Regions from separate parts of the Brevibacillus sp. 7WMA2 genome, predicted to be linked through region 4. Evidence: riboswitches for the same ligand, from Rfam matches in the RefSeq annotation. Region 4 holds a riboswitch; each other region holds the start of a gene.
The links. Region 4 has a riboswitch for S-adenosylmethionine ahead of GOP56_RS06355 (sugar ABC transporter substrate-binding protein). Riboswitches for the same ligand answer to the same signal wherever they lie in the genome.
Positions count from the first base shown of each region.

Region 1: another riboswitch for S-adenosylmethionine. It lies ahead of GOP56_RS00985 (Na+/H+ antiporter NhaC family protein); the one in region 4 lies ahead of GOP56_RS06355 (sugar ABC transporter substrate-binding protein).
Region 2: another riboswitch for S-adenosylmethionine. It lies ahead of GOP56_RS13480 (DUF1722 domain-containing protein); the one in region 4 lies ahead of GOP56_RS06355 (sugar ABC transporter substrate-binding protein).
Region 3: another riboswitch for S-adenosylmethionine. It lies ahead of GOP56_RS02965 (homocysteine synthase); the one in region 4 lies ahead of GOP56_RS06355 (sugar ABC transporter substrate-binding protein).

Region 1 covers NZ_CP048799.1:189,385-193,996, forward strand. Annotated here, with positions in the region: gene GOP56_RS00980 (ABC transporter substrate-binding protein) at 1-949, shown strand, start outside; gene GOP56_RS00985 (Na+/H+ antiporter NhaC family protein) at 1,312-2,661, opposite strand; SAM riboswitch class I at 2,756-2,861, opposite strand; gene pepT (peptidase T) at 3,162-4,394, shown strand; gene GOP56_RS00995 (AzlD domain-containing protein) at 4,494-4,612, opposite strand, start outside.
Region 2 covers NZ_CP048799.1:3,226,189-3,230,800, forward strand. Annotated here, with positions in the region: gene mtnK (S-methyl-5-thioribose kinase) at 1-1,200, opposite strand, end outside; gene GOP56_RS13480 (DUF1722 domain-containing protein) at 1,225-1,887, opposite strand; SAM riboswitch class I at 1,898-2,021, opposite strand; SAM riboswitch class I at 2,247-2,376, shown strand; gene GOP56_RS13485 (2,3-diketo-5-methylthiopentyl-1-phosphate enolase) at 2,464-3,678, shown strand; gene GOP56_RS13490 (2-hydroxy-3-keto-5-methylthiopentenyl-1-phosphate phosphatase) at 3,675-4,352, shown strand; gene GOP56_RS13495 (methylthioribulose 1-phosphate dehydratase) at 4,349-4,612, shown strand, end outside.
Region 3 covers NZ_CP048799.1:678,017-682,628, reverse strand. Annotated here, with positions in the region: gene GOP56_RS02970 (NCS2 family permease) at 34-1,323, opposite strand; SAM riboswitch class I at 1,801-1,908, shown strand; gene GOP56_RS02965 (homocysteine synthase) at 2,048-3,346, shown strand; gene GOP56_RS02960 (hypothetical protein) at 3,446-3,787, opposite strand; gene GOP56_RS02955 (VOC family protein) at 4,127-4,486, opposite strand.
Region 4 covers NZ_CP048799.1:1,743,722-1,748,333, reverse strand. Annotated here, with positions in the region: gene GOP56_RS06365 (ABC transporter ATP-binding protein) at 1-491, shown strand, start outside; gene GOP56_RS06360 (branched-chain amino acid ABC transporter substrate-binding protein) at 558-1,778, shown strand; SAM riboswitch class I at 1,850-1,960, shown strand; gene GOP56_RS06355 (sugar ABC transporter substrate-binding protein) at 2,104-3,174, shown strand; gene GOP56_RS06350 (sugar ABC transporter ATP-binding protein) at 3,255-4,612, shown strand, end outside.

The DNA of each region.
Region 1 (4,612 bases), 1.6 Mb from region 4:
CATGAATGTAATGATTATTTTTGTACTATTGTTTGTTTTTGCAGGTTGCAGCCAGAAGGAATCGGCTTCAGTAGCAAGTAAGCAGGAAGGAGCATCCCAACAAGCAGGGGACACTGAGTTTAAAACGGTAAAAACCTCCCGCGGAGAAGTGAAAATTCCTGTACATCCAAAACGTGTTGTTGACCTTGCTTATGCAACCGAAGAATTATTAATTATGGGGATCAAGCCTGTGATGTCTACTTCAGGCCCTGATTTGCCGGATTATTTAAAAGGGAAGCTTGACGGAGTAGCGTTAGTTGAAACTAGTTCAGTTAAAGTAGAAGACGTAATGGCCTTACAACCGGATTTGATTCTTACAAGCAACCGCACTGAAAAGCTTTACGATCAGCTTACGCAAATTGCACCAACCGTTCAACTGGAAGGAGACTTTTACACTTGGCGTGAAAGATTCCCGGAAATGGCAAGTATTTTAGGCAAAGAAAAAGAAATGAACGAATGGCTTGCTCAATATGATGCAAAAGCGAAACAAATTGGGGATGAAATTAAAAAGCAATCGAAGGATGCAACCTTTGCTCTATATGTAACAAACGCTTCCCAATATCGTATCTATGGTAAGGCGCTTTTAGGAGATGTTTTATTTACTGATTTAGGCTTGCCTATGGCAGAAGGAGCTCCGAAAGAAAAGCTTGTAGAAATCGTATCGCTTGAAAATCTGTATAAGTTTGATCCAGACTATATTTTCTTAGGATTATACGGTAGCAATCTCGCTGTGGCACAGAAAAAGCTGGATGATATGCAGAAATCAGAGCTTTGGGGTAAGCTAAAAGCGGTTAAAAATGGACATGTTTATATGCTAGACAACCCTACATGGTCTCTTGGAACCTTCCCGCTTGGAAAAGAGAAAGCGATTGAAATGGTTCGTGATCTTGTTTTAAAAAAAAAGAACTAAAGAGTTTATTTCATTCAATGAAGCACGATAAAAATATGTGCTAGAACGTAAAGCTACCTTTTCTTTATGGAAGGTAGCTTTTTACGTTTCACCATGAAAGAACTGTTGTGAGAACAACAAGAATGAAGGAAGATAGATAGTGAATCAAAAGATGATAGGTCTTATTAGTTTTGTTTCGGCGAAGATACATAAACGCTTAGATTGATAGCTAAGGATAAAAATGACCAATAGAAAAAGCAGTAGGTTATACCTACCGCTTTTTTCATTCTACGTATTTCGTTTTCCTGACATTTATTATAACGATATTTTGAAATAAGTAGCATAACTCGTGTGAGTTGCTAGTGATGCAAGGTGAATAACCACTAGGATGTCTTGAATATAGCTTCTTCTTTCTCATTCAGTGGTTTTATGATACTAGCTTTTTTGGCATTCGATGAAAAACGTGGAAAGTTAATCACGATTGACACGATACCGCAAACAGCAACTAGCAATGGATAAAAAGCAAATGGCAATAGTTCGATTGGTGAGAGTGCAGCAAATCCTGCTGCTGTTAACATTTGAGCCCCGTAAGGAATGATCCCTTGTACGCTGCACGAAAATAAATCTAGTAAGCTTGCAGATTTTCTTGGATCGATTTCATATTGATCTGAAATATTTTTAGCAAGCGGACCTGCGAAAAGGATAGCGATTGTATTATTAGCTGTGCACATATTTGTCAGGCTCACAAGACCAGCAATACCAAATTCTGCGCCTTTTTTTGAGCGAATATTACGCGTCAATACATGTAATAGATATTGAATCCCGCCATTATGTTGAATAATCTCAATCATTCCACCAATGAGCATGGTTAGCAATACAAGCTCCATCATTCCACTAATCCCTAGTGTCACATTTTTGAAGAAAGTGGCAAGTGTGTAGCTTCCATCTATCATTCCGATGACACCTGATAAAACAGTTCCTCCCATTAGAACCACAAGTACATTCCAGCCAAGCAAGGCCGCAAGCAGCACTCCTGCATAAGGTAACACTTTGACCCAATTGAAGGTTCCAACTGTAATATTTGTATGACTTCCTAATGTAAGCACGATTAATAGGATGCAAGTTAAAATGGCCGCTGGTAATACAATTAAAAAGTTGGTTTTGAATTTATCTTTCATTTCTGTTCCTTGCGTGCGTACTGCGGCAATTGTCGTATCCGAAATAAATGATAAATTATCTCCGAACATAGCTCCTCCGACAACAGTAGCCATTGTGAATGCAACAGAGATATCAGTCTGTTGGCTGATTCCTACGGCAATTGGAGCTAATGCAGCAATAGTTCCCATGGATGTCCCCATTGCTAGTGAAATAAATGATCCGATTACAAATAAACCAACAACTAGAAGACCCTGAGGCAAAACGGAAAGGGCTAGGTTTACGGTAGCTTCAACACTACCCATACCTTTAGCTGTTTGAGAAAACGCACCAGCTAATACAAAAATTAATAACATAATAACGATATTTGGATTGCCTGCTCCTTTAGCAAATCGTTCTACCTTTGTGGTAAAACTGTCTTTTCGGTTCATGACTAATGCCACCGTACTCGCGATCAAAATAGCAACAATGATAGGTAGCTGATAAAAATCTCCAGTAATAATTCCAGAGCCAATAAATAGTGCTAAAAATATACCAAGAGGCAATAAAGCCAACGCACTTCCTTTTGTCTGATTCATCAATAACACCCTCTCTATTTCTACCTTTTTCTGAGAAAAAATGAAGAAGACCTCTTCTCGTGAGAAGAGGTCTTATATGGGATAAGAATCACTCTTCTCATCTTTCAAGCACATGCTTGCTGGATTTGGCACAGCACTCTAAATACGAGTCCGCTGCCGAGGCATCAAAGGGCCAGTCCCTCCGCCTCTCTTGATAAGAAGGTTTCATATTTTATTCTCGGATGCTTAAGCTTTTTCTACTTTACTCTTTTCTGAGAAAAATGTCAAATATTTTTTAGTGAAACTTAAATTATGCCGAGGATACTACAGCCTAGCTCCATTTTTTATCATCAATAGATTCTTAAGAAAGACTACTCCGCATATAGGAATGCTTGTACTTGTAGGTAAGCCGGTAATCCCCGATTCCAGTTGATAGGTTAGCAATAGGAGTAGCAAATGGAAATATCGCCCATCAAACGGTATAATAAAAAAAGATGTAATGAAAAAGGGAGTGAATTTGAGTGAAGCAGGATATCATAGAGCGTTTTACAAGATATGTACAGATTGATACACAATCCAATGCACAGAGTCAGACAGTTCCGTCTACACCAGGTCAGCTAGAGCTGGGTAAATTGCTAGTTGAAGAACTAAAGGCGATGGGACTTTCAGAGGTTACGATGGATGCAAATGGATATGTCATGGCGACACTCCCTACAAATACGGATAAGCAGGTTCCCGTAATCGGCTTTTTATCCCATCTAGATACTGCCACGGATTTTACAGGCAAAAATGTTAATCCGCAGGTTCACGAAAATTTTGACGGTAAAGCCATTACGCTAAATAAGGAACGGGGCGTTGTTTTATCACCGGAATTATTTCCAGAGCTACCGTCCTACAAGGGTCACACATTGATTACGACCGATGGGACAACCTTGCTTGGAGCAGATGATAAAGCGGGTATCACTGAAATTATGACCGCCATGGATTATTTGCTAAAGCATCCGGAAATTAAACATGGGAAAATTAGGGTGGCGTTCACTCCTGACGAAGAAATCAGTAGAGGGCCGGCTCATTTTGATGTGGCAGCTTTTGGTGCGAAATTTGCGTACACAATGGACGGAGGGCCACTAGGTGGCTTGGAGTATGAAAGCTTTAACGCCGCAGAACTCAAGCTTACTTTTAAGGGAGTTAGCACGCATCCTGGAACAGCCAAAAATAAAATGCTAAACGCTAGTAAGCTAGCAATGGAATTCCATGCACAACTTCCTGAAGAAGAGGCGCCAGAGTACACAGAGGGCTATGAGGGCTTTTACCATCTTAGCTCAATAAACGGTGATGTCGAACAAAGTAAATCTCAATACATTATTAGAGATTTTGATAAAGATCATTTTCATGCCAAAAAAGAGAAAGTAACAAGCATCGTGAAAAAGATGCAAGAGAAATACGGCGAAGAAAATATCAGCTTTGAACTCAATGATCAATACTACAACATGCGCGATAAAATTGAACCGGTTAAGGAAGTTGTTGACATTGCCTATGAAGCGATGAAAAACCTCAATATCGAGCCGGTAATCAGCCCGATCCGAGGTGGTACGGATGGCTCTCAATTATCATATATGGGTCTGCCAACGCCAAATATTTTTACTGGTGGGGAAAATTATCACGGTAAATTCGAATATGTTTCTGTAGATAATATGGAAAAAGCTGTTCAGGTTATTATCGAGATAGCTCGGTTGTTTGAAGAAAAAGCATGATGAAAGCAAGCTAAAAAGAAATCAAATCCCCTTGGAGTCAACAATTATGAAGTTCCATGCACGCATGGATTCGTTATTGTTGAGCAAAGGGGATTTTGTTTATAAATATGTACTACATAATCTTAGTAATCCCATCAAAATAACGCCGAAAATGACAGTAATGGCAAGGCTTTTCGTCCGCAAAGCTAATAATAGAGTAGGAACTATCGCAATGAGTG
Region 2 (4,612 bases), 1.5 Mb from region 4:
AACCGTAATCTCTCGCACGATCGCCGTGATATCTGTGATTTCTGCCAAATGCTTACGATTGAGAATGAAGGATTGGCCGATCTCTAATGCCAGTCTTTCGGCTTCTGCTCGAAGCTCCTCTTGTTCAATTCTATTTAAATCAGCTACACCCGCCAGTCCAATCACGCGTCTTAGGATTTTGCACCCAGCATATCCTGCCGTATCCTGTAAGACCTGAGATACATAATCCTGCCAAAAATCAGGAACATGCGCACTACGCTCCTCCGCTTTTTTATGCCACAGACGAACGAATTGCGATACAAACTCATTCCAGACGTTTTCTATCGTATCCAATAAGTAAAAACGATACTGCTCCCGTTTCTCTATGTCGGCTTGGAGGCCGTGCTGTCCTGCATAATTTAAGACAAGATTAGCGATGATAGCCCCAATGTCAAAACCTATTGGCCCATAAAAAGCAAACTCGGGATCAATCACCTTTGTACTTGTTTTGGTGACAAAAATACTGCCTGTATGCAGATCACCATGCAACAAAGCTTCTGCTCGTGTCAAAAAGTCGTATTTTAGCTTAGCAATCTCTCGACGTAATGCGTGATTCCCCCATATTGCTTCTACGTCTTGGCGGATAAGCGGATTAAAATGATTGGTGTCATGGTCCTCATATGGATCAGTAAATACAAGATCCTCCGTAATTTTACATAGCTCTGGATTAATGAACCTACTCACATTAGCCTTTTTAGCAAAAGGATTCATTCCAAGATCAGAGGTAAAAAATAAGGTATGAGCTAGAAAAGTTCCAATATGTTTAGCGAAATGCGGGTATATCTCTCCCTCAATAAGGCCTGCACGGAGTAGCTTATGATCACCTACATCCTCCATAATCGTCAAAGCCAGCTCCGAATTGTGATGGTATACCTCAGGTACTAAATCTCCTACCAGCTCTCGCTGAATTTTGAGCGCCTCTGCTTCAATCCGAGATCGGTCCAGCGTTAACGGCCATGATTCGCCAACCACGCGGGCATAAGGCAAAGCCTGCTTCACAATGACACTTTTACCGGTCTCTTCATCCGTTATTCTAAAAACCAAATTTAAATTGCCATCACCAATTTCTCGGCTAACAAGAGGCGCAGCTTGTGTAAAAATCGTTCCCTGATTCTGTACGTATAAAATGGATTCTTGAACCGATAACGCTTGATACCCCATATCTTTTCCTCTCCTTTTACCACTCTAGTCTCGGTTGATGTATTGATCGTAATGTGCCAGGGGATGAACGATTCCTCCTAGATTGGCTAATAAGCGATATTTGGTTAATAGGTTAACTTGATACACGCCGACTCGCTCCCAAACTTCCCATGGCTCAAGAATCTTCCACTGCCCCAAATCCTTTGCAATAAAAAAATCTTTGCCACGAAACCGAATCCATGTGTGACTGCTAGGAGCCTCCGGTGAAAATAGGCGAGACCGCGACAAATAATCATCACCATATTCCATAGCAAGCAAGAACAATATACGATGAGCTTCCTCCCAGTTCCTTTGCAATAAGACATGCCAGGAGCCGCTTTCTTGCTCCGTAAGTTTTCCGCGCAGATGACCGAATGCATGACTCAAGGCATTACAGGCATTGCCTGAATCAATAGGCAGTTTTCGCATCTTCTGAAATTCATGTAATAACTGTTCTGCAAATATACTCCAATCGCGTTCTCCTGTTTCGCGAGACGTTTTTACTTGATCCCGAAATGCTTGTGAGATTTGCTTATATTTTTGATAACACCTCATCATGACCCAATACTTATGCTCTGCCCATATCTGTTCACACCATGCTTTGCTTACCAAAGAAAAAGAAAACCTCTTTTCCGAAGAAAAGAGGTCGTTTTGACATGTCATATTCATAAAACGTTCCCCCTTATCTACCAGAATTTTACATGTCTCTGCAGGAATTAGCACCGTGCACATGCCAGGTTAGCGGCTATGTGTCGGTTGCTGGGTTTCATCGGGCCAGTCCCTCCACCGTCTCTGGATAAGGTATCCATTAAGTATATGTAATTGTAGATGAACACAGGTTCCTATCCTGCGTAGCTAAAGCCTCATAAATGAATCGTTAGTAGAAATATACACAGGTAATCCAGTTATGTCAAACAATTTATTCAACTCAGTTTTTATTTATAAAAAGGGTTGACGCATGTTACAAAAAGGGATAAGATGATCTCCAAGAATCAGCTTCAATTTTGACAATTACAACAATTACCTAGCTCTTATTGAGAGAAGGCGGAGGGACTGGCCCTATGATGCCCGGCAACCCTCGCATCGGGATAAACGATGCGAAACGGTGCTAAATCCTACACATAATCGTGCTGTACTGATTTATGTGAGAGATAAGAGAAGAAGATGATCTGTCTATCGGACGCCTCCTTCTCTTGAAGGGGGCGTTTTTAGTTGATAAATTCTCTACCTACAAGGAGGTCATCCATGAGTACAGATCGAATCCTCGTAACCTATTTAACTCAAGCAAAGGATTTACAAAAAAAAGCGGAAGGTATTGCAGTTGGTATGACAGTAGGCTCATGGACGGACCTTCCTCTGGCAAAGCAGGAGCAGCTACGCCCCTATTTAGGTGAAGTAGCGGATGTATCTCCTCTTGAATCCACCTCGTCAGGTGAAACACGAGGTTATATCACGATTAGTTATCCAACCATATGCTTTACACAGGATATCCCTTCTCTTCTTACAGGGGTATTTGGCAAACTATCAATGGACGGGAAAATCAAGCTGGTAGACATTCAGCTTCCTCCTTCTTTTTTACAAGGCTTTCAGGGTCCAAAATTCGGCATAAAAGGAATACGGGAAATAACCGGTGTGCATGATCGTCCATTATTAATGAGTATTTTTAAATCATGCACAGGTTTGTCACTAGAGGAACTAGAAGTGCAGTTTCGTGCCCAAGCAGAAGGCGGCCTTGATTTGATTAAGGATGATGAAATTTTCTTTGCTGATGATAAAGCTCCATTTATCCAACGTATCAAACGCTTCAAAGCCATCTCAGATGAAATTGCAGAACAAACCGGCAAGCCTGTCTTGTATGCCGCTAACCTTACAGGGCCTAGCTCACAGCTTATTGAACGGGCGAAGCAAGCTGTCGATGCAGGTGCTTCCTGCCTTTTGTTTAATGCACTTGCTTTTGGCTTCGATCTCCTGCAACGTCTAGCAGAAGACCCGGACATTCAAGTGCCAATCATGGCGCATCCCGCACTCGCCGGCGCCTATTATCCTAGTCCTGATCACGGCATTGCCGCTCCGCTCCTGCTCGGTAAGCTATTGCGTTTAGCCGGGGCTGATTTAGTGTTATTCCCTTCTCCATACGGAAATGTGGCATTAGATAAGAGCGAGGCTACTCAGCTAGCTAATCATTTAGTCGAGGAACACGGCACCTTGCAACCTGCCTTCCCTGTTCCATCAGCGGGTATTCATCCCGGATTGGTTCCCCAACTGTACGCCGACTTTGGCCTAGATCAGGTTGTTAACGCAGGCGGCGGCATTCATGGGCACCCACTCGGAGCAACAGCAGGCGGTCGGGCATTCCGTGCCGCTATTGATGCATCCGTGAATGGAATCAGTCTTACAGCAGCAGCTTCCGACTCTAATGAACTGCGACTAGCACTAGAAAAATGGGGAGGTTCTGCATGACGAAACAGCTTGTGCTTTTTTGCGATTTCGATGGAACGATTACAGAAAAAGACAATATTGTGGCAATCATGCGCCACTTTCATCCCCCAGGCTGGGAAGAGTTAACCGAACAAATTTTGACACAACAAATATCCATTAGAGAAGGCGTAGGAAAGCTGTTTTCCCTGCTTCCCTCTTCACTCGAACATGAAATCACTCAATTTGCTGTAGAGAATGCCCGCATCCGCCCTGGTTTTGCAGAGTTTGTGGATTATTGCCGGCAGGAAAACGTGACTCTGCTCATTACAAGCGGAGGTATCGATTTTTTTGTTCATCCGATTCTTGCTCCGTTTCAGCTTGATGGCCCAATTTATTGTAATGGCAGTGATTTTAGCAAAGAGAGAATAAAAATTACGTGGCCGCATACCTGCGATGAGCATTGCCAAACAGATTGCGGAATGTGTAAAACTACCATTATTAGAAGCTATGATGCTACTTCTTATACACGTGTTGTTATTGGGGATAGTATCACTGACTTGGAAGGGTCTCGAATTGCTGATTTTGTCATTGCCCGTTCCTTCCTACTGGAAAAATGTCAGGAAGAAAATTTATCACATAAACCATTTACTACTTTTTATGATGTGATTTCAATTATTAAAGCCATTAGGGCCAAACAGGAGGGGATTGTGCTATGACAACAACACTTGAACAGCGCACCGCCGCTTTTAAAAAATTAGATGAGGTAAAGCTAACGTTTGCTAGAAGAGATTGGTTTCCGGGCACAAGCGGAAACCTCTCTATTAAAATCAGCGATGTACCCTTACAATTTGCTGTGACCGCCAGTGGCAAAGATAAAACCAAACTATCGCCAGAAGATTACTTGATCGTTGACGGCGATTGCAATTCTGTAGAACCTACCAATTTGAAGCCCTCTGCCGAAACATTAGTGCATGCT
Region 3 (4,612 bases), 1.1 Mb from region 4:
TCCTCTCAAAAGAGAAAATGGCTGCCTTTTACCTTAATGAAGCTGCAATGCTAGCAACACAAAATATAGGAAAAACATAAACGAAATGATTAAAAGCGGCAAGGGAATTTCTTTTCGTCTGCCCATCGCCAGTTTAACAATTGGATACGCCATAAATCCGAAAGCAATTCCATCTGCAATACTCGCTGTAAAGGGAATCAGCACAATGATCAAGAACGCTGGCAAGCCTTCTGACATGTCGGAGAACTTAATCTGATTGACACTTTGCATCATTAGGCTACCAACTAGAATTAAGATAGGAGCAATCGCTGTATCCGGCACGTAACGAATGACAGGAATGCAAAAGATTGAGATCAAGAACAGAATTCCTACCGTAATTGCTGTAATCCCTGTTTTCCCGCCAGCGGCAATTCCTGCAGAACTTTCCGCTGAAGACACAGTTGGACTCGTACCAAACAATCCAGAAAGCATAGCTGAAATGGAGTTTGCTTGAAAAGTACGAGCAAATTTACTTTCTGGAACCATGCTGTGCAAAAGCCCCATATTTTCAAAAACAATCACCATGGTTAGCGGAAACACAGCCAGCCAAAATCCAGTAGTAACTATGCCGTCAAACGAAAATGCTCCAAAGACAGTGAGGTATGTCGAGAACGAGAAATCACTTGCCTGACTTGTACCACCTACCGTACCAAGGGCAATAGCAATCAGCGTATTTACAATAATACTGATTAAAAAGCTACCTTTTACATTGCGTAAAAATAGCACAACGGCAATTACCAAGCTGACCAATCCCAATACTACCTTCGTATCGCCCAGATCGCCTAAAGCAATAAATGTAGATGGATTAGGTACGATTAAGCCGCCTTTTTGCAAACCAATAAAGGTAAGAAACAACCCAATTCCAACCGTCATTCCTTCTTTTAGAGACAGTGGAATGCTTTTCGCTAAGATTTTGGCAACCGGTGTAAAAGCAATCACGATAAATAAAACACCTGACATGAATACAACTGCCAAAGCGCTCTCCCATGATAATCCCATAGATTTAACAATCGTATAGGAGAAAAACGCATTAATGCCCATACCAGGAACAAGTGCTACAGGAGCATTCGCCCAAAAACCCATGATCAAGCATCCTATGAAGGAGATAACGATCGTGGCAACAATACCTGCTTCCAATGGTATACCTGCATCCGATAAGATCATTGAATTCACGGCAATGATGTAGACAGCGGTGAAAAACGTGGTTAAACCAGCCAAAATTTCGTTGCGAACCGTTGTTTGATGACCTTTTACATCAAATCTTTTACGAAAAAATGAGTACAATATCGGTTCCCTTCTTTAAGCAAAACAACCCCTCGGCCCACCCGTGCCAATTCACCCCAAAAATTGGGGCAAGACACCTTTCCCTATAGTAGCAAAAAGAACGAAAAAGAGTAAATAGGAAAATGTAAAAATGTGCACATAAAAAAGGCAGTTATGCTTGTATGTAGGTTTTCATGTTTCCAGCTACTTCTATTTTACCCTCCAAAAAGCAAGCTGCTATACAAGTTATGCATCTTATTATGTATAATTATACTTATTTGTATTTTTATTCATGATTATTCACTTCATGTATCCTGTAAATAAATCTGTTTTGCTGTCGATATGTAGCTAAATTTTTAGAAGTTTAATCAAGTTAAAACAAGATGATTTCAATAGTTATCATAAACGGAAACTGAATTTGATTCCGCTATTTTTTCAGAATGCACAAAATATTATTGACTTATCATTCCAAGCTCCTTACAATAAAACAAACTTTTATTTTCATCAAGAGTGGTGGAGGGACTGGCCCGACGAAGCCCGGCAACCGGAACATAGTGTTCATGGTGCTAAATCCTGCAGAATCTGCAAGGTTCTGAGAGATGAATGTATGCGAAATTAGTAACGCAGCCTTCCTCTACTCAGAGGAGGGCTTTTTGCTATGAGAAGCCTGTCTTCCCTCTCTACTGCGCCACCATTGAAACCAAGAGAATCACCTTACTTTACATGGAAAAGGAGTGGTTTTTTTATGTCAAACCTCAATTGGAAAAGAGAAACACTAGCTCTTCACGGAGGTCAGGAGGCAGACCCAACTACCGGCGCTCTTGCCGTCCCCATCTATCAAACATCCTCCTATGAGTTTCGTGACACCAGCCATGCAGCCAATCTATTCGCGTTACAGGAGCCTGGGAACATTTATACCCGCATCATGAATCCAACCCAGGATGTATTTGAGAAACGTGTCGCCCTATTAGAAGGCGGTATTGGGGCACTTGCAACTGCATCTGGTCAAGCCGCCATTACATTTGCCTTATTAAATATTGCACAAGCCGGTGATGAAATCATCTCCTCTAGCAGTTTATATGGGGGAACCTACAATTTATTTGCCCATACCTTTGCAAAGCTTGGAATTACCGTTCATTTTGTTGACCAATCCAACCCAGACAATTTCCGTTCAAAGATTACGGACAAAACCAAGGCGATTTTCTGCGAAACGATCGGAAATCCTCAAATGCAGGTTGCCGATCTAAACGCTATTGCTACCATAGCTCATGAATATGGATTACCGCTCCTTGTGGATAATACCTTTGCCTCCCCTATTTTGTGCCGACCGATTGAACATGGGGCAGATATCGTTATCCATTCTGCTACTAAATTTATTGGCGGTCACGGCACATCTATCGGGGGAATTATCGTAGACTCCGGTCATTTCGATTGGAGTAACGGCAAGTTCCCTGGGCTCTCCACTCCAGACCCTACCTACAATGGAATTGTATATACAGAGGCGGTTGGCGATGCTGCTTATATCGTAAAAGCTCGTGTGCAGCTACAGCGAGATGTAGGAGCTACCTTATCTCCTTTTAACTCCTTTTTATTCTTACAAGGTCTAGAGACTCTCCACCTGCGGATGGAACGGCATAGTCAAAATGCACTTGCTGTTGCTCAATATTTAGAACAACACAACGATGTAGAGTGGGTGAGCTACCCAGGGCTTGCTAGCTCACCTACCTACGAACTTAGTCAACGCTATTTACCAGATGGTCAGGGGGCTTTGTTGACTTTTGGAATCAAAGGTGGAGTAGAAGCTGGCAAAAAAGTAATTGAATCTGTTCAATTGTTCTCGCATTTGGCTAATGTAGGAGACTCCAAATCATTGATCATTCATCCAGCTAGTACTACTCATCTCCAACTTACCCCAGGAGAACAAGCTAAGGCCGGGGTGACCCCTGGGATGATTCGTCTTTCCGTAGGTACAGAGGCAATTGAAGATATTTTGCAGGATGTAGAGCAGGCTATTCAAAAAGCTGTGGAAGCTGTACAAGTGTAAGCTGAGAATCGTGTAGGATGTAAAAAGGCGTGCTTCACTGTTGCCAGTCGCACGCCTTTTTCTATATGTAAGATGTAAATTTGGCTTTTGGCTCATCGCTTACTTTTTCGATACCTGAACATATGCGGTCTGCTTCACCGTGTACGTATCTGCGAGTGTTTCTTCTTTTATGACACCTAGCTTAAGTAGGCTGTTTATTTTTGCCACATCCACCTTGGACATCAGCCTCCATATTTGTGGATCTTCTACGGCTTTAAGCAGGTGTTCCTCATTAAACTCTTTCTTCTCTTGTTGACTAATTTTCAGACGGTAGTCTCCTATCTCAATCTCACACGGTTTTGGATAAACAGCCAACAGAATTCGTCGTAGCTCTGCCAGCTCCTCTTCTAACTCTTTTTGCTGTTGTTTGATCGCAAAATACCGAGCAATTGTAGCTTCCATGTGCCCCTCTCCTTTCGTTCTGACAACAATGTATGTAGAAAGGTCACACATAAGAACCGAGAAAGAAGGGGTTTATCACATCTTTTCCGTTATTCTGAATTCTTCTTTTGATATCTTCTTCCACAAATAACGACAAGCAACACTAGTAGGAAACTAACGACACTAATGATATTTTTTGCAGTGCCTTCCTTAATAAATAGATTCAGGAAAAATGTAGGCCCGACAATCAGCAGCAATAGATTTAGCGAGTGTTTTCCAATAAAGTTCAATCACTCTCTCCCCCCATGTTTTTATGATCAATAAAAGTTACATTCCTCCCATTGTATCATATTTATCAGCCTACTTCCCGATTAATACAAATACATTGCCATCCGGCGCCTCCATAATAGCTACATGACCACCTAATGAATTGGAAAATGGCGGACGAATCCACTGAATGGAAGGATCGTCTTTCCACTCTTCATAGAATGCAGTGACATCTTCTACAAAAATCTCTGGCTCTATGAAATGTAATTCAGGGTTATTTTTCAAAACTAACTCTGCATGGCCTTCTCCAAACCCCATACCTACTAGTTTCCATGGTTTACCCGGAATTTGTTCAGCCTCCCACTTTTTTACTAACCCCATTTTCTCATAGAAAAGAATAGCTGATTCCAAGTCTTTCGTATAAATGGCAAGGCAATGTAATTGCTTAAACATAATTCTCCCCCTTTTCTCCCTCCATTCTAGCCTCTAATAGTGACATTTCCTGACACTGTTTAAAAAACAATTGAGTTGATAACAGAGCCACTACCAAAATAGTTTACTAGTTCAAAAATGCCAAAA
Region 4 (4,612 bases):
TGGCTATCGCTTATTCTCGTGGCCGTCACCGTACGCTTACACTGGGTGTAACCAATAAAAAAAGAACGTTTTTTCAAGAGAAGCTGAAAATATTAGACCAAGGATTAGAAAATCGTTTGAAAACCAAGGTTGGCTTTCTATCTGGTGGACAACGTCAGGCGTTGAGCTTGCTGATGGCTACGTTTATCAATCCTAAATTATTACTGCTGGACGAACACACAGCTGCTTTGGACCCAAAACGGGCTCAGTTAATTGTTGATTTGACCAAAAAAATAGTGGAAGAAAACAAATTGACTACGCTTATGGTTACTCATAACATGGAACAGGCCCTGCATATGGGAAATCGATTATTCATGATGCATGAAGGGAGGATTATTTTGGACCTTCCCCAAGAGACGAAAGCACAAATGACAACAAAGGACTTACTACAGGCGTTTGAGGAGGCAAGAGGCGGAGAAGCTTTCTCAGAAGATCGATACATTTTAGCATAAGCCGCCTTTTATATTTTTGAATATTCATAATATTCAACTAATTAAAAAGCGAAAGAGGGACAAGACATGAAAGTAAATCAAAAATCACTTGCAATCGTATCTTCAATTTTATTGGCTGGAGCAGCTTTGTCAGGGTGTGCTGGCGGGAATAATGCGACATCAGGCACTTCACAGCAGAAGGGGAGTGAGGGAGGAAGTGGCGCAGCAAGTGGAGACAAGATTGTGATTGCGTTAGTTGGTCCGCTCTCAGGTTCAGCTTCAGATTATGGTGACTCCGCCAAAGCAGGAGCCGAATATGCACTAAAATTAAAGCAGAAGGAACTACAAGACTTAGGCCTTAACGTTGAATTAAAACCTTTAGATGACCAAGCAGAACCTAAACAAGGTGTTGTTAACGCCCAAATGGCGATTAACGACAACGACGTAGTAGCGGTTGTAGGTCACGTGACTACGGGTTCATCCTTGTCTGCTGTAACAGCTTATGAAAAAGCTGGTTTGGTCATGGTATCGCCTTCTACAACAGGGCCGGAATTTACTGAGGGAGGTAAAAAAGTAGCACATCGTATTTGTGCACGCGACGACGAACAAGGAAGAAAAGCGGCTATTTATGCAAAAAATACCTTGAATGTAAAAAATGCAATGGTTATTCATGATAAACAAGCGTACGGTCAAGGCTTAGCCAATGAAGTAAAGAAGCAATTTGAGAAGGATGGTGTTAGCGTTCTAGGTTTTGAAGGCTTGACTGCTGGTGAGAAGGACTATAGTGCAGTGGTGAACCAAGTGTTAGCGAAGAAGCCGGAAATGGTCTATTTTGGCGGTTATTATGCAGAGGCAGGAATTTTAATTAAGCAGTTGCGGGAAAAAGGATTTACCGGTGTGTTTATGGGTGCTGATGGTCTTGATTCTGCTGAGATGTTTACAATTGCGGGACCTGCAGCAGAGGGTGTCGTGTTTACCTCCACTGTTGGTGACGTAAAAGCAACAGAAGAAGGGAAGAAATGGATACAGGAATTTGAAGGCTCAACAGGCAAAAAGCTGGGGATATTTACCTCGTTTGGCTACGATGCCATGGCTGTAGCTATCAATGGCATTGAGGAGGCGGCTAAAGCGAATGGAAACAAAAAACCAACTCGTGCTCAAGTATTCGAAGCCATTCACAAAACACAAGATTTTAAAGGACAGTTTGTACATGTTTCTTTCGATGATAAAGGTGACAATAAGAATGCGCAGGTGTTTATTTATACTTATGCAGGCGGTTCAAAGAAATTTGAAGGTGAAGCAAAATAATCTATTGACATGGATAAGGACCCAGGTGTAATATCTGTTGTAAGAAAAAACGTTACAAAATTTAAAATACTCTCTTATCAAGAGTTGGCTGAGGGACTGGCCCGATGACGCCCGGCAACCTAATGTCTGTTTGACAAGACATCAAGGTGCTACCTCCTGCAGGGAAACCTGAGAGATAAGAGGCGTAGTGGGTTTCCATATACACAAGCCTCTTTTCTTAGGAAAAGGGGCTTTTTTATATCGAGTAGTACTCAGCTATGACTGAACCAATGAGTATTGTACATTTTTTCACAAAAAGAGATAAATGAAAAAGGGGAGAAACAAGATGAAAGGTCTAATTAACAAAGGTTCCGTCTATTTATTCGCAATATTCTTTCTAATAGGAAGTGTGCTAAGCGGTTGTGGTGTAACCTCTACATCAAAAGCCGATAACGTGTCAGCATCAAGTAGTGAAACTGCTGGGGATCAACCTACGACAGATAAGAAAAAACGAATTGCGCTGGTGGTGCAATTTAATATTGGTTCGTTTTCATCTCAATATATTGCAGGCGTGAAGGAAGAGGTAGAGAAGCTGGGGGGAGAACTGACAGTTTTAAGCGGGGATAATGACCTTGCTAAAATGGCTTCACATGTGGACGCGGCTGTTACCCAACAATTTGATGGCATTTTGCTGGATCATGGACGTGCAGATAGCTTAGCACCAGGTGTTCAAAAGGCCTTGGCTCAAAAGACTCCAATTGTAGCTTTTGATACAGGATTAGATATTCCGGGAGTAACAGTAGTAGAGCAAGATGATATCAAATTGGCTGAACAAACACTAAACAAAATGGCACAAGACACAGGTGGCAAAGGAAATATTGTGAAGATATGGGTAGCTGGTTTTACTCCAATGGAACGTCGTCAAATCGCTTATAAGGCATTTATGGACAAAAATTCAGGCTTTAACGAAATTGCTGCATTCGGATCAGCTTCTGCTAACACGGCTCTTGATACGCAGGCGCAAATGGAAGCGATTCTGAAGCAGTATCCAAACAAAGGAGATATCACAGCAGTTTGGACTGCTTGGGATGAATTTGCTAAAGGTGCGACACGCGCGATACAGCAGGCTGGACGCAATGAAATTAAGGTATACGGCATAGATATGAGCGATGAGGATTTGCAAATGCTCCAAGACCAAAATTCACCATGGATTGCCACGGCAGCCGTAGACCCTTCTGATATTGGACGGGTACAGGCACGATACTTATTTAAGAAGCTGAAGGGAGAGCAGGTACCAGATAAGGTAAGCTTAAATCCTGTGCTAATCACACGTGAACAATTGCCTAAGGAGCCTGTGAAAATGGCAGATTTGAACAAGTACGTGAAGGAATGGGGCACCAGCACACAGGGTCAATAGGAAAGGTAGCGGTGAATGGGGTTTGGCATAGAGGTTGCCAGACCCCTTGTAAAATCCGCCCATAGAAGGGGAGAGGCACGTTGACAGCATTAGAGATGAAGGGGATCAAAAAAGCATTTCGCTCTGTCCCAGCTTTACGCGGCGTGGATTTTACTGTGAGACCTGGAGAAGTTCATGCTTTGCTTGGGGCAAATGGGGCGGGCAAGAGTACATTGATGAAAATCATGACAGGTGCTTATGCATTAGATGCTGGCCAAATTTTCATAGATGGAAAAGAAGTTAATCTGACCGAGCCGCAGGACGCCAAGGCACATGGTATCCAATGTGTATATCAGGAAGTGGATACAGCACTTATTGGATATGGAAGCGTAGCGGAAAATATTCTGCTGGAGGGCTTTGTAGAGAGGGGACGCTCTCCTTTTATTAACTGGCGAAGCTTGGAGGAAACAGCAGCCAAAGCACTCAAGCGGCTAGGACTCGATATACCTGTGCAAAAAAAGGTCGAGGAACTAACTTTATCCGAGAAGCAGTTGGTGCTTTTAGCTAAGGCGATTGCTCAAAAGGCTAAGATTATTATTTTAGATGAACCAACTGCTCCTTTAAGTCAAGCAGAAACGGTGCAGTTGTTCCAGATCATCAAACAATTGCGTGAACAGGGGATTGGAATCGTATTTATCTCTCATAGAATGCCAGAGGTCTTTGAGATTAGTGATCGAATTACGGTTTTACGAGACGGCGAGCTAGTCTTGTGCAAGCAGGCAAAAGAGACCAATCCGCATGAGGTTATTACCAGTATGCTAGGAAAGGCATTGTCTCAGGAATATCCCAAAGAGCAGGTCAAAATAGGAGAGCGGTTGCTTACGTGTAAAAATGTAGTGGCTGGATCACAAGTACGCAACCTTTCCTTTACGGTTCATGAAGGTGAAATTGTAGGGATTGCGGGTCTTGTGGGGGCAGGAAAGTCGGAATTAGCTCGGGTTCTATTTGGAGCTGACCCACTGACCTCAGGAGAAGTGTACAAAAGAGGGAAAAAGCTGAAATGTACATCGCCAAAAGTAGCTGTTGATGAGGGGATTGCCTTGATTCCCGAGGAGCGTAGGCGAGAAGGCATCATGGCAGAAGAATCCGTAGCTGTTAATTTAACAATGACTACCCTTCGTAACTATAGTCGATTCGGTTTCTTGCGCTCGCTGTTAGTAAGTGAAGCTGTAAAAGGGCTGATTCAAGCATTACAGATCAAAGTAGCTAACCCGCAGTTGCCTATTGGCTCATTAAGTGGAGGAAATCAACAAAAAGTAGTGATTGGGAAATGGCTGGCGACGGAAGCCGATATCTTTATTTTCGATGAGCCGACGAAGGGTGTTGACGTAGGAGCGAAATCAGAAATCTATAGAATCATCGGAAATTTAGCTAAAAATGGAAAAGGGATTGTGTATCT